Regions from separate parts of the Alcanivorax sp. IL3 genome, predicted to be linked through region 2. Evidence: predicted binding sites of a transcription regulator. Region 2 holds the regulator's gene; the other holds the start of a gene.
What was found. The regulator LexA, encoded in region 2, represses DNA repair genes until DNA is damaged. The targets are predictions, from matches to a motif close to TACTGTNTANNTANACAGTA.

Region 1 (4,184 bases), 1.0 Mb from region 2:
CACGACGGAGAAACAGTTGAGCTTTGCGGTTGGGTCAGTCGCCGCCGTGACCACGGCGGGGTGATTTTCCTCGACTTGCGAGACCGTAATGGTCTGGTGCAGGTGGTGTTCGATCCGGATACCGTGGAAGCCTTCGCGCTGGCCGACAAGGTTCGCAGCGAGTACGTGGTGCGCCTGACCGGCCGGGTGCGCATGCGCGATGAAGCGGTGCGTAACAGCAAGATGTCCACTGGCGATATCGAAGTGCTGGGCAAGGAACTGACCATCCTCAACGAGGCAGAAACGCCGCCGTTCGAGCTCGATGCCCACTCCGCTGCCGGTGAAGAGGTGCGCCTCAAGTACCGCTACATGGACCTGCGTCGCCCGGAAGTGCTGCGCAACTTCCAGTTCCGTTCGCGTCTGACCCATGTGGTTCGCGCCTTCCTGGAAGGCGAAGGTTTCATGGATGTGGAAACCCCGATCCTCACTCGTGCTACCCCCGAAGGCGCCCGTGATTACCTGGTGCCGAGCCGCACCCATCCCGGCAGCTTCTTCGCGTTGCCGCAGTCCCCGCAGTTGTTCAAACAGCTGCTGATGGTGGCGGGCTTCGACCGTTACTACCAGATCGCCAAGTGCTTCCGCGATGAGGACCTGCGGGCTGATCGTCAGCCGGAATTCACCCAGATCGATCTGGAAGCCTCCTTTGTGGAGGAAGAAGACATCATGGGCATCACCGAACGAATGGTGCGCTCGGTGTTCAAGGAGCTGCTCAATGTGGAGCTGCCGGACTTCCCGCGCATGCCGTTCTCGGAAGCCATGCAGCGTTTTGGTTCCGACAAGCCGGATCTGCGTATCCCGCTGGAACTGATCGACATCGCCGACCTGCTGGCCGGTGTGGATTTCAAGGTGTTCTCCGGCCCGGCCAACGATCCGAAAGGGCGTGTGGCGGCCATGAGAGTCCCTGGCGGGTGCAGCCTGTCGCGCAAGGATATCGACGGCTATACCAAGTTCGTCAGCATCTACGGCGCCAAGGGGCTGGCCTATATCAAGGTCAACGACCTGGCTGCGGGGGCGGAAGGCCTGCAGTCGCCGATCCTCAAATTCCTGACCGAAGAGGCAATCCAGGGCATTCTCGAGCGCACCGGTGCCGAGACCGGCGACTTGATCTTCTTTGGCGCCGACAAGGCCAAGATTGTCAACGAAGCCCTGGGGGCGCTGCGCGTCAAGGTCGGCCACGACCTGAACCTGGTACAGGGTGACTGGGCGCCGTTGTGGGTGGTGGATTTCCCCATGTTTGAAGAGGATGACGGCCAGTACTACGCGCTGCATCACCCCTTCACCATGCCCAGCTGCAGCCCGGAAGAGCTGAAAAGCAACCCGGAAGGGGCGCTGTCCCGTGCCTATGACATGGTGCTGAACGGCACCGAGCTGGGTGGCGGTTCCATCCGTATCCACAACCCGGCCATGCAGCGTACCGTGTTCGAAGCGCTGGGCATTTCCGATGAAGAGGCGGACGAAAAATTCGGCTTCCTGCTCGACGGCCTGAAATACGGCGCGCCGCCACATGGTGGCCTGGCCTTCGGCTTGGATCGCATGGTCATGCTGATGACCGGCAGCGAGTCTATCCGGGATGTGATTGCCTTCCCGAAAACCCAGACCGCAGCCTGCACCATGACCAATGCGCCGTCCCCGGTGGACAACAAGCAGCTGCGTGAAGTGGGTGTGCAGGTTCGCAAGGACGATAACTGATTCGATAGCAACCGGCGGCGCGACCTGCTCGCGCCGGTCTGTTCGTAGCAATTACGGGAGACACCATGGCAGGACACAGTAAATGGGCCAATATCAAGCACCGCAAGGCGGCCCAGGATGCCAAACGCGGCAAGATCTTTACCAAGCTGATTCGTGAAATCACCGTGGCGGCCAGAATGGGCGGCGGCGAGCCGGCCGATAACCCACGCCTGCGTGCAGCGGTGGACAAGGCGCTGGGTCAGAACATGACCCGTGACACCATCGACCGGGCGATCAAGCGCGGTGCCGGTGGTGATGATGATGCCAACATGGAAGAGATCACCTACGAAGGCTATGGCAAGGGTGGCGTGGCGGTACTGGTGGAAACCATGACCGACAACGTGAACCGTACTGTGGCCGAGGTGCGCCATGCGTTCTCCAAGTTTGCCGGTAATCTGGGCACCAGTGGTTCTGTGGCTTTCCTGTTCACCAAGCGCGGCGAGATCTTTTTTGAGCCCGGCGGCGTGGACGAAGACAAGCTGATGGAAGTGGCCCTGGAAGCCGGTGCCGAGGACGTGGAAGAAAACGACGACGGCAGCTTCCTGGTGATCACCACCCCGGATAGGCAGTTCGGTGACGTGGTTGATGCCCTGCGCGAAGCCGGGCTGGAGTTCGCCGATGCGGAAGTGACCATGCACCCCTCCACGGAAGCGGAGATGGATGCGGACACCGCCGAAACCGTTCAGAAGATGATCGACATGCTGGAAGATCTGGACGACGTGCAGAACGTCTACACCAACGCCAGCTGGCCGGCGGAAGAAGAGGAGTAGCTACTAGCTGCTAGCTACCAGAAAAACAAAAACCCCGCAGCGTCGGGGTTTTTTGTTATCAGGCTTGTGCATCTTTCGGTCCGGGCCACAATCCTGCTAGAAGCTAGAAGCTAGAAGCTAGAAGCTAGAAGCTAGAAGCTAGAAGCTAGAAGCTGCTTCAACTGGACATATGGACAGCTGTCAGGTAAAACTGGGCCAGCTTTTTATTATCGGGTCAGCGGCTTATGGCATTACTACTGGGGATCGACCCGGGCTCCCGGCGCACCGGTTACGGTCTGGTGGAGCAGGTGGGTAACCGCAGTCGGGCGGTGGCCTTCGGGACCATCGCCACGACCCACAAGGAGATTCCTCCTCGCCTGGGCGAGATCTTCACCGGCATCCATCAGGTGGTGATGGAATACGGCCCGGCGGAAGTGAGTATTGAAAAGGTGTTCATGGCCCGCAACGCGGATTCTGCCCTGAAGCTGGGGCAGGCCCGGGGAGCTGCCATTGCGGCGGTGATGCAGGCCTCACTACCAGTGTTTGAATATTCTGCCCGTCAGGTGAAGCAGGCGGTGGTAGGGCGCGGTGGCGCGGAAAAAGGGCAGGTGGCGGAAATGGTCAAATACCTGCTCGGCCTGGAAAAACGCCCCCAGGAAGATGCGGCCGACGCGCTGGCCATTGCCCTTTGTCATGCCCACATGCGCGTGTCCCTGGCGCGTATGGGCGGCGCTACCGCGGTAAGAAACGGACGAATACGGTGAAAAGTACGGTGATGATTCAGCCATGATAGGACAATTGCGCGGAACCCTGCTCGAGAAACGCCCGCCAGTGCTGCTGCTGGATGTGAACGGGGTGGGCTACGAAGTGGAAGCCCCCATGACCGTCTTCTACGGTCTACCGGACACTGGTGAGCCTTTGACCCTGTATACCCATTTCGTGGTGCGCGAAGATGCCCAGTTACTCTATGGTTTTGCCGATCGTTATGAGCGCGAGCTGTTTCGGGCGCTGATCAAGGTCAACGGCGTGGGGCCGAAAATGGCCCTGGCCATTCTCTCCGGCATCGAGGCGGATCGCCTGGCACAGTGCATCCACGATCAGGACACCACCTCACTGGTGAAGGTGCCCGGTATCGGCAAGAAAACCGCTGAACGACTGGTTATCGAAATGCGTGACCGCCTCGACAAGATTGATGGTGGCCCCACCTCCCTGTCAGGCCAGGTGTCGTTGGCACAGCCCGACGATGCCCGTTCCGACGCCATTGCCGCCCTGGAGGCGCTGGGTTATCGCAACAAGGATGCCGCCGCTGCTGTTGGCAAGGTGGCGGAAGAGGGCGCCAGCAGTGAGCAACTGATCCGGCAGGCGCTGAAAAGCTTGGCGCGGTGAAGGCAAGTTGAAAGTTCAAAGTTTAAAGGCGCGGGACGACACTTGAGATGCTGCTATGTCGTGCCCGCGCACCAAATCGGGTTAAACGCGAAGGGGGCCTGATTCGTGAGGCAGCAGCTTCGAGCGCGTTTCAACTTTCAACTGTTCGCATCCACCGGGTGACTGCCGGGAACAATCCGTCTACGCTAGCTCAAAATCATTCTCATAACGCTGGGTTTCTCTACTGCAAGCATGGAAAACGACCGTCTGATTTCAGCTGCCGCTGTCGGCACCGGTGAAGAG
Region 2 (4,184 bases):
TCAGGGAGAGAACCGTGACAAGCCCCTATCGCCGAATTCTGGTCGCCATTGATTGCAGTGACGAGTCTGCCCAGGTGCTATCCCGGGCGGCCGGGGTGCTCTCCGGCAACGACGGAGAGTTGCATCTGATCCATGTGATCGAGCCACTGGCACTGGCCTATGGCGCCGATGTGCCCATGGATGTGACCGACCTGCAAAGCGGGCTAATGACACAGGCCCGGGAAACCGCCGACACCTATGCCGGCCGCTACCAGATACCCGCCGATAATGTCCATGTGGAGCTGGGTTCCATCGAGAAGACCATCCTCGATCAGGCCGACAAACTGGACGCCGACCTGATCGTGGTAGGCAGCCACACCCGCAGCGGCCTGGCCCTGCTACTGGGCTCAACTGCCCGCGGCCTGGTACCGGGGGCGCATTGTGATGTGCTGGCGGTTAAGGTCGATCAGAAAGGCAGTTAATAGCTAATAGCTAATAGCGCGCGTGCCGGCGCATCCCTGACTGAAACGTAAGAGGCCGCGTCCATCCCCTGGACGCGGCCTCTTACGTTCACAAAACAGAAAACCTGTTCCGCGAAACTGTTAACTATTCACTGCCTTCAAGTGAGCTGCAACGCCCCTGTCCCTTCCGGCCCTTCCTCGTTCCAGCGACATAGCAGCTCCGCCAGTCCCTGGGCCTGAACCTTGAGGGCGGCCAGTTCTTCCCGGGTGCCTTTTTCTCCATGAAACACCGGTAGCTTGCGCATGGACTGGACCAGCTCATGGTCCGGCGACTGCATACGTTTGACTTCCAGGGTCCAGCGGATGTGGTGAACGATCATGTGGAAGAACGCCAGCCGGGTACTCAATGAATAAGGGCTGTCATCCTCGTTGAATTCATTGAAATCCAGGCTCACCAATACCGCTTCGCGGGCCGTCTCTGACACCTTGATCGTGGCGCTGCGGGGAGTACCGAGCAACATGGAAAGAGTGCCAAAAACCTCCCCCGGCGATACGTAATAAAGCGGCGCGTCTCCAGTCGTATCAGATAGCACCTCAAGCTGCCCTCGCAGCAGGAAATACAGGGTGGAATCCACATCCCCGGCACGAATCACAGTGTCACCGGAACCGGCTACCCAAAGGCGGGTATTCTGCTCAAGCTGGGCAAATTCGCTTTGATCATCACGGGCAATTTCATTGAAAAACGGGACACCGGATAACAGCTGCCGGATCCGTTGTTGGCCGAAGTCATTATTATTGGCCTGCTCCATCTACTATCCCCAGGTCTGATGGAATTATTATCGAAGCTTCCGCCTGCCGGGCGAATCAACACAAAGACCCGCAACCATTCAGATGCTCCCTGCAATATGCTAGTGCCACCGCTACCACAGGGCAACGATATCCTCCCGAAACTGGTAAAATTCAGCCCGCCACAACTGTTCAAATAGCACTGTTCATATTATCAGTACCTATGCTAGCATCGGTTTTGTAGCACTGTTTGTCAGCCTTGGCTGACAGCCTGGTTAGCCAGAAGCGTCGATGACGCCCGGGTATGGAACCGAAATCCTGCGGGAAACATGGAGAAGGTTATGAGCAGCAAACTCACCGATCGCCAGCAACAGGTGCTGGACTGTATCCGCGAATGCATCGCCGATACCGGTATGGCACCCACTCGCGCGGAAATTGCCGACATCATGGGCTTTCAGTCCAAGAATGCCGCCTCTGACCATTTGCGAGCCCTGGAAAGAAAGGGCTTTATCAAACTCCACAGTGACCGCTCCCGTGGCATTCAATTGCTCGACAACGCCTACTGGTCGGAAGAAGAACTGCCGATAGTCGGCAAAGTGGCCGCCGGGGTTCCCATCGAGGCCATCGAAAATGTGGAACGTACCGTGCCGGTGCCCCAGGGGCTGTTCAAGCAACGCCCCACTTACCTCTTGAAGGTACAGGGCGACAGTATGATCGAGGCAGGCATCTTCGATGGCGACCTGATCGCCGTACGCAAATCCAACGTGGCCCGTTCCGGTGAGATCGTGGTTGCCCGCATTGACGAAGAAGTCACGGTAAAGACCCTAAAGTTAAACAAGTCCAGCGCCACCCTGTTACCGGCTAACGAGGCTTATGAGCCGATCAAGGTGCCGGCTGATCAACTGATCATCGAGGGTATTTTCGTGGGGTTGATCCGTGATCCGAATTCTTTCTAGTGCCATTCTGCTATTTATGAGTGTTGCCGCCATGTCCGATACGCATCTGCTCGCCCCCTGCCCGGATTCGCCCAACTGCGTCTCCAGCCTGGCCAAAGACGAAGATCGCCGGGTGGCGCCTCTGCAGGTAGCAGAAACTCGCCAGGCCAGCATGACTCGCCTACAGGCCCTGCTGCGGCAACTTGACCGCGTCGAGTTCGATGTGGTCGGCCAGTCCCGTATCCAGGCCCGCTTCTCCAGCCGACTGCTGCGTTTCGTGGATGATGTGACATTCTATATTCGTGAAGACGGCGTGGTAGAGGTACGCTCCGCATCACGGGTCGGCTACTGGGATTTAGGTGCCAACCGTCGTCGGGTAGAATCCCTGCGCGAACAACTGGCGGAGCAGGCCCCTGATGCAAGAACCTCACACTACTCACTTCAAGACCGACATTCCCCATTGGGCTGATATCGGCGTTAATCTGACCGACAAGCAGTTCCGCGATGATCAGGATGAGGTACTTGAGCGGGCCCGTTCTGCCGGGGTGAACTGGCAACTTCTCACCGGCACTAATGTGGACGAATCCCGCCAGGCCATGGAGCTGGCCAGCCAGCACGATGATCTGTTTTCCACCGCTGGCCTTCACCCTCATAGCGCCCGCTTCTATTCCCCGGCCCTGGAAAAGGAGATGCGGGAACTGTTAAGCCACCACAGCGTAAAAGCCGCCGGCGAAATGGGCCTGGATTTCAATCGTGACTTTTCCCCACGCCCGGATCAGGAACGTGCCTTCGAGGCCCAGCTGGCCCTGGCAGTGGAATACCAGCTTCCGGTGTTTCTCCACGAACGCGATGCCCACGAACGCTTCGCGCCCATTTTGAAAGCCTACCGGGATCACCTTGTCGGTGCGGTCGTGCACTGCTTTACCGGATCACGCCAGGCGCTTTTTGATTATCTGGATCTGGATTGCCACATTGGCATCACCGGCTGGGTGTGCGATGAGCGCCGCGGCAAGCCGCTGGCGGAATTGGTACACAACATCCCCGATAACCGGCTGCTGCTGGAAACCGACGCGCCCTATCTGCTACCCCGGGATCTGCCGGAAGCGCCCCCGAAAAAGCGGCGCAACGAGCCTTCATTGTTACCCTGGATAGGTAAGCGGGTGGCGAGTTTACGGGGACAAGATGTGGCCCGGGTGGCGGGTATGACGAGTGATAATGCGCGGGTGCTGTTCAGATAACCGAAACCCGAAACCGTTGGAGCTTTGCTCACAAAGCGAAATCTCTCTTGAGCAGGTAATGGCACCAGACTCAAGCCTTCCCCTTACGAGCAAGACTCCAACAGGTCAGACCTGGCTTCGCCAGTGAAAGCGCACACGAAGCGGAGGGATCACCTCCCCTTCCGGCTGACCGACCATTTCCGCATGGGCAGAATGATGGAGCAAATGTGCGGAGTCGGTAGACAGGGTCTGAAGCTGGTTATTGGCGTGCTCGGGGCCATTGAAGCGCATGATTTTACCGCTGTCGTCGGTCACCCAGTACCAGGTATCCGCGAAGCGGACTTTGACGGTGCACACGGACAGGCAGGCCGAGAAAATCTCGACTTCATCGGCCTTGCGCTTGTGCAGTTTTTTGGGGCTGATCGTTTCCATAACAGCAATGATGATCTTGCCGCTGTGAAGCCCGCATCAATCACTCAGCCTGCCAGAAACTGCTGCACATCCAGTAGACCGAATGGCCAACCCAGCTCCCGCCCCTCTTTCATCAGCACGGGAATGCGTTCGCCATAGCGGGCCAGCAGCTCATCGTCCTCGGCCACATCAACCAGTGTCAGCGTAAGGTCCGGTGACACCATGGCGACCAGTTCACAGGCCTGTTCACAGAGGTGACAGCCCACCGTGGTATAAAGCACTACGCTCATCAGTCCTCCACATGCCGAATGGCATAGCAGACATGAATCTTGTCATTGCGGCGAAAATCTTCCGGGATGCTCCAGCGGGAAATATCTTCTACCTGATACCATTTG

Region 1: a site for LexA is predicted at 2,697-2,716, ahead of ruvC (crossover junction endodeoxyribonuclease RuvC). Genes of this name have one in related genera too.

Annotation. Positions count from the first base shown of each region.
Region 1 covers NZ_CP179931.1:1,315,769-1,319,952, forward strand. The annotation lists gene aspS (aspartate--tRNA ligase) at 1-1,728, shown strand, start outside; gene ACMG4M_RS06195 (YebC/PmpR family DNA-binding transcriptional regulator) at 1,794-2,537, shown strand; gene ruvC (crossover junction endodeoxyribonuclease RuvC) at 2,762-3,280, shown strand; gene ruvA (Holliday junction branch migration protein RuvA) at 3,303-3,902, shown strand; gene ruvB (Holliday junction branch migration DNA helicase RuvB) at 4,134-4,184, shown strand, end outside.
Region 2 covers NZ_CP179931.1:2,358,705-2,362,888, forward strand. The annotation lists gene ACMG4M_RS11005 (universal stress protein) at 15-461, shown strand; gene ACMG4M_RS11010 (Crp/Fnr family transcriptional regulator) at 599-1,249, opposite strand; gene lexA (transcriptional repressor LexA) at 1,568-2,182, shown strand; gene ACMG4M_RS11020 (DUF1499 domain-containing protein) at 2,214-2,630, shown strand; gene ACMG4M_RS11025 (TatD family hydrolase) at 2,578-3,399, shown strand; gene ACMG4M_RS11030 (DUF6482 family protein) at 3,505-3,810, opposite strand; gene ACMG4M_RS11035 (glutaredoxin family protein) at 3,855-4,079, opposite strand; gene rlmKL (bifunctional 23S rRNA (guanine(2069)-N(7))-methyltransferase RlmK/23S rRNA (guanine(2445)-N(2))-methyltransferase RlmL) at 4,079-4,184, opposite strand, start outside.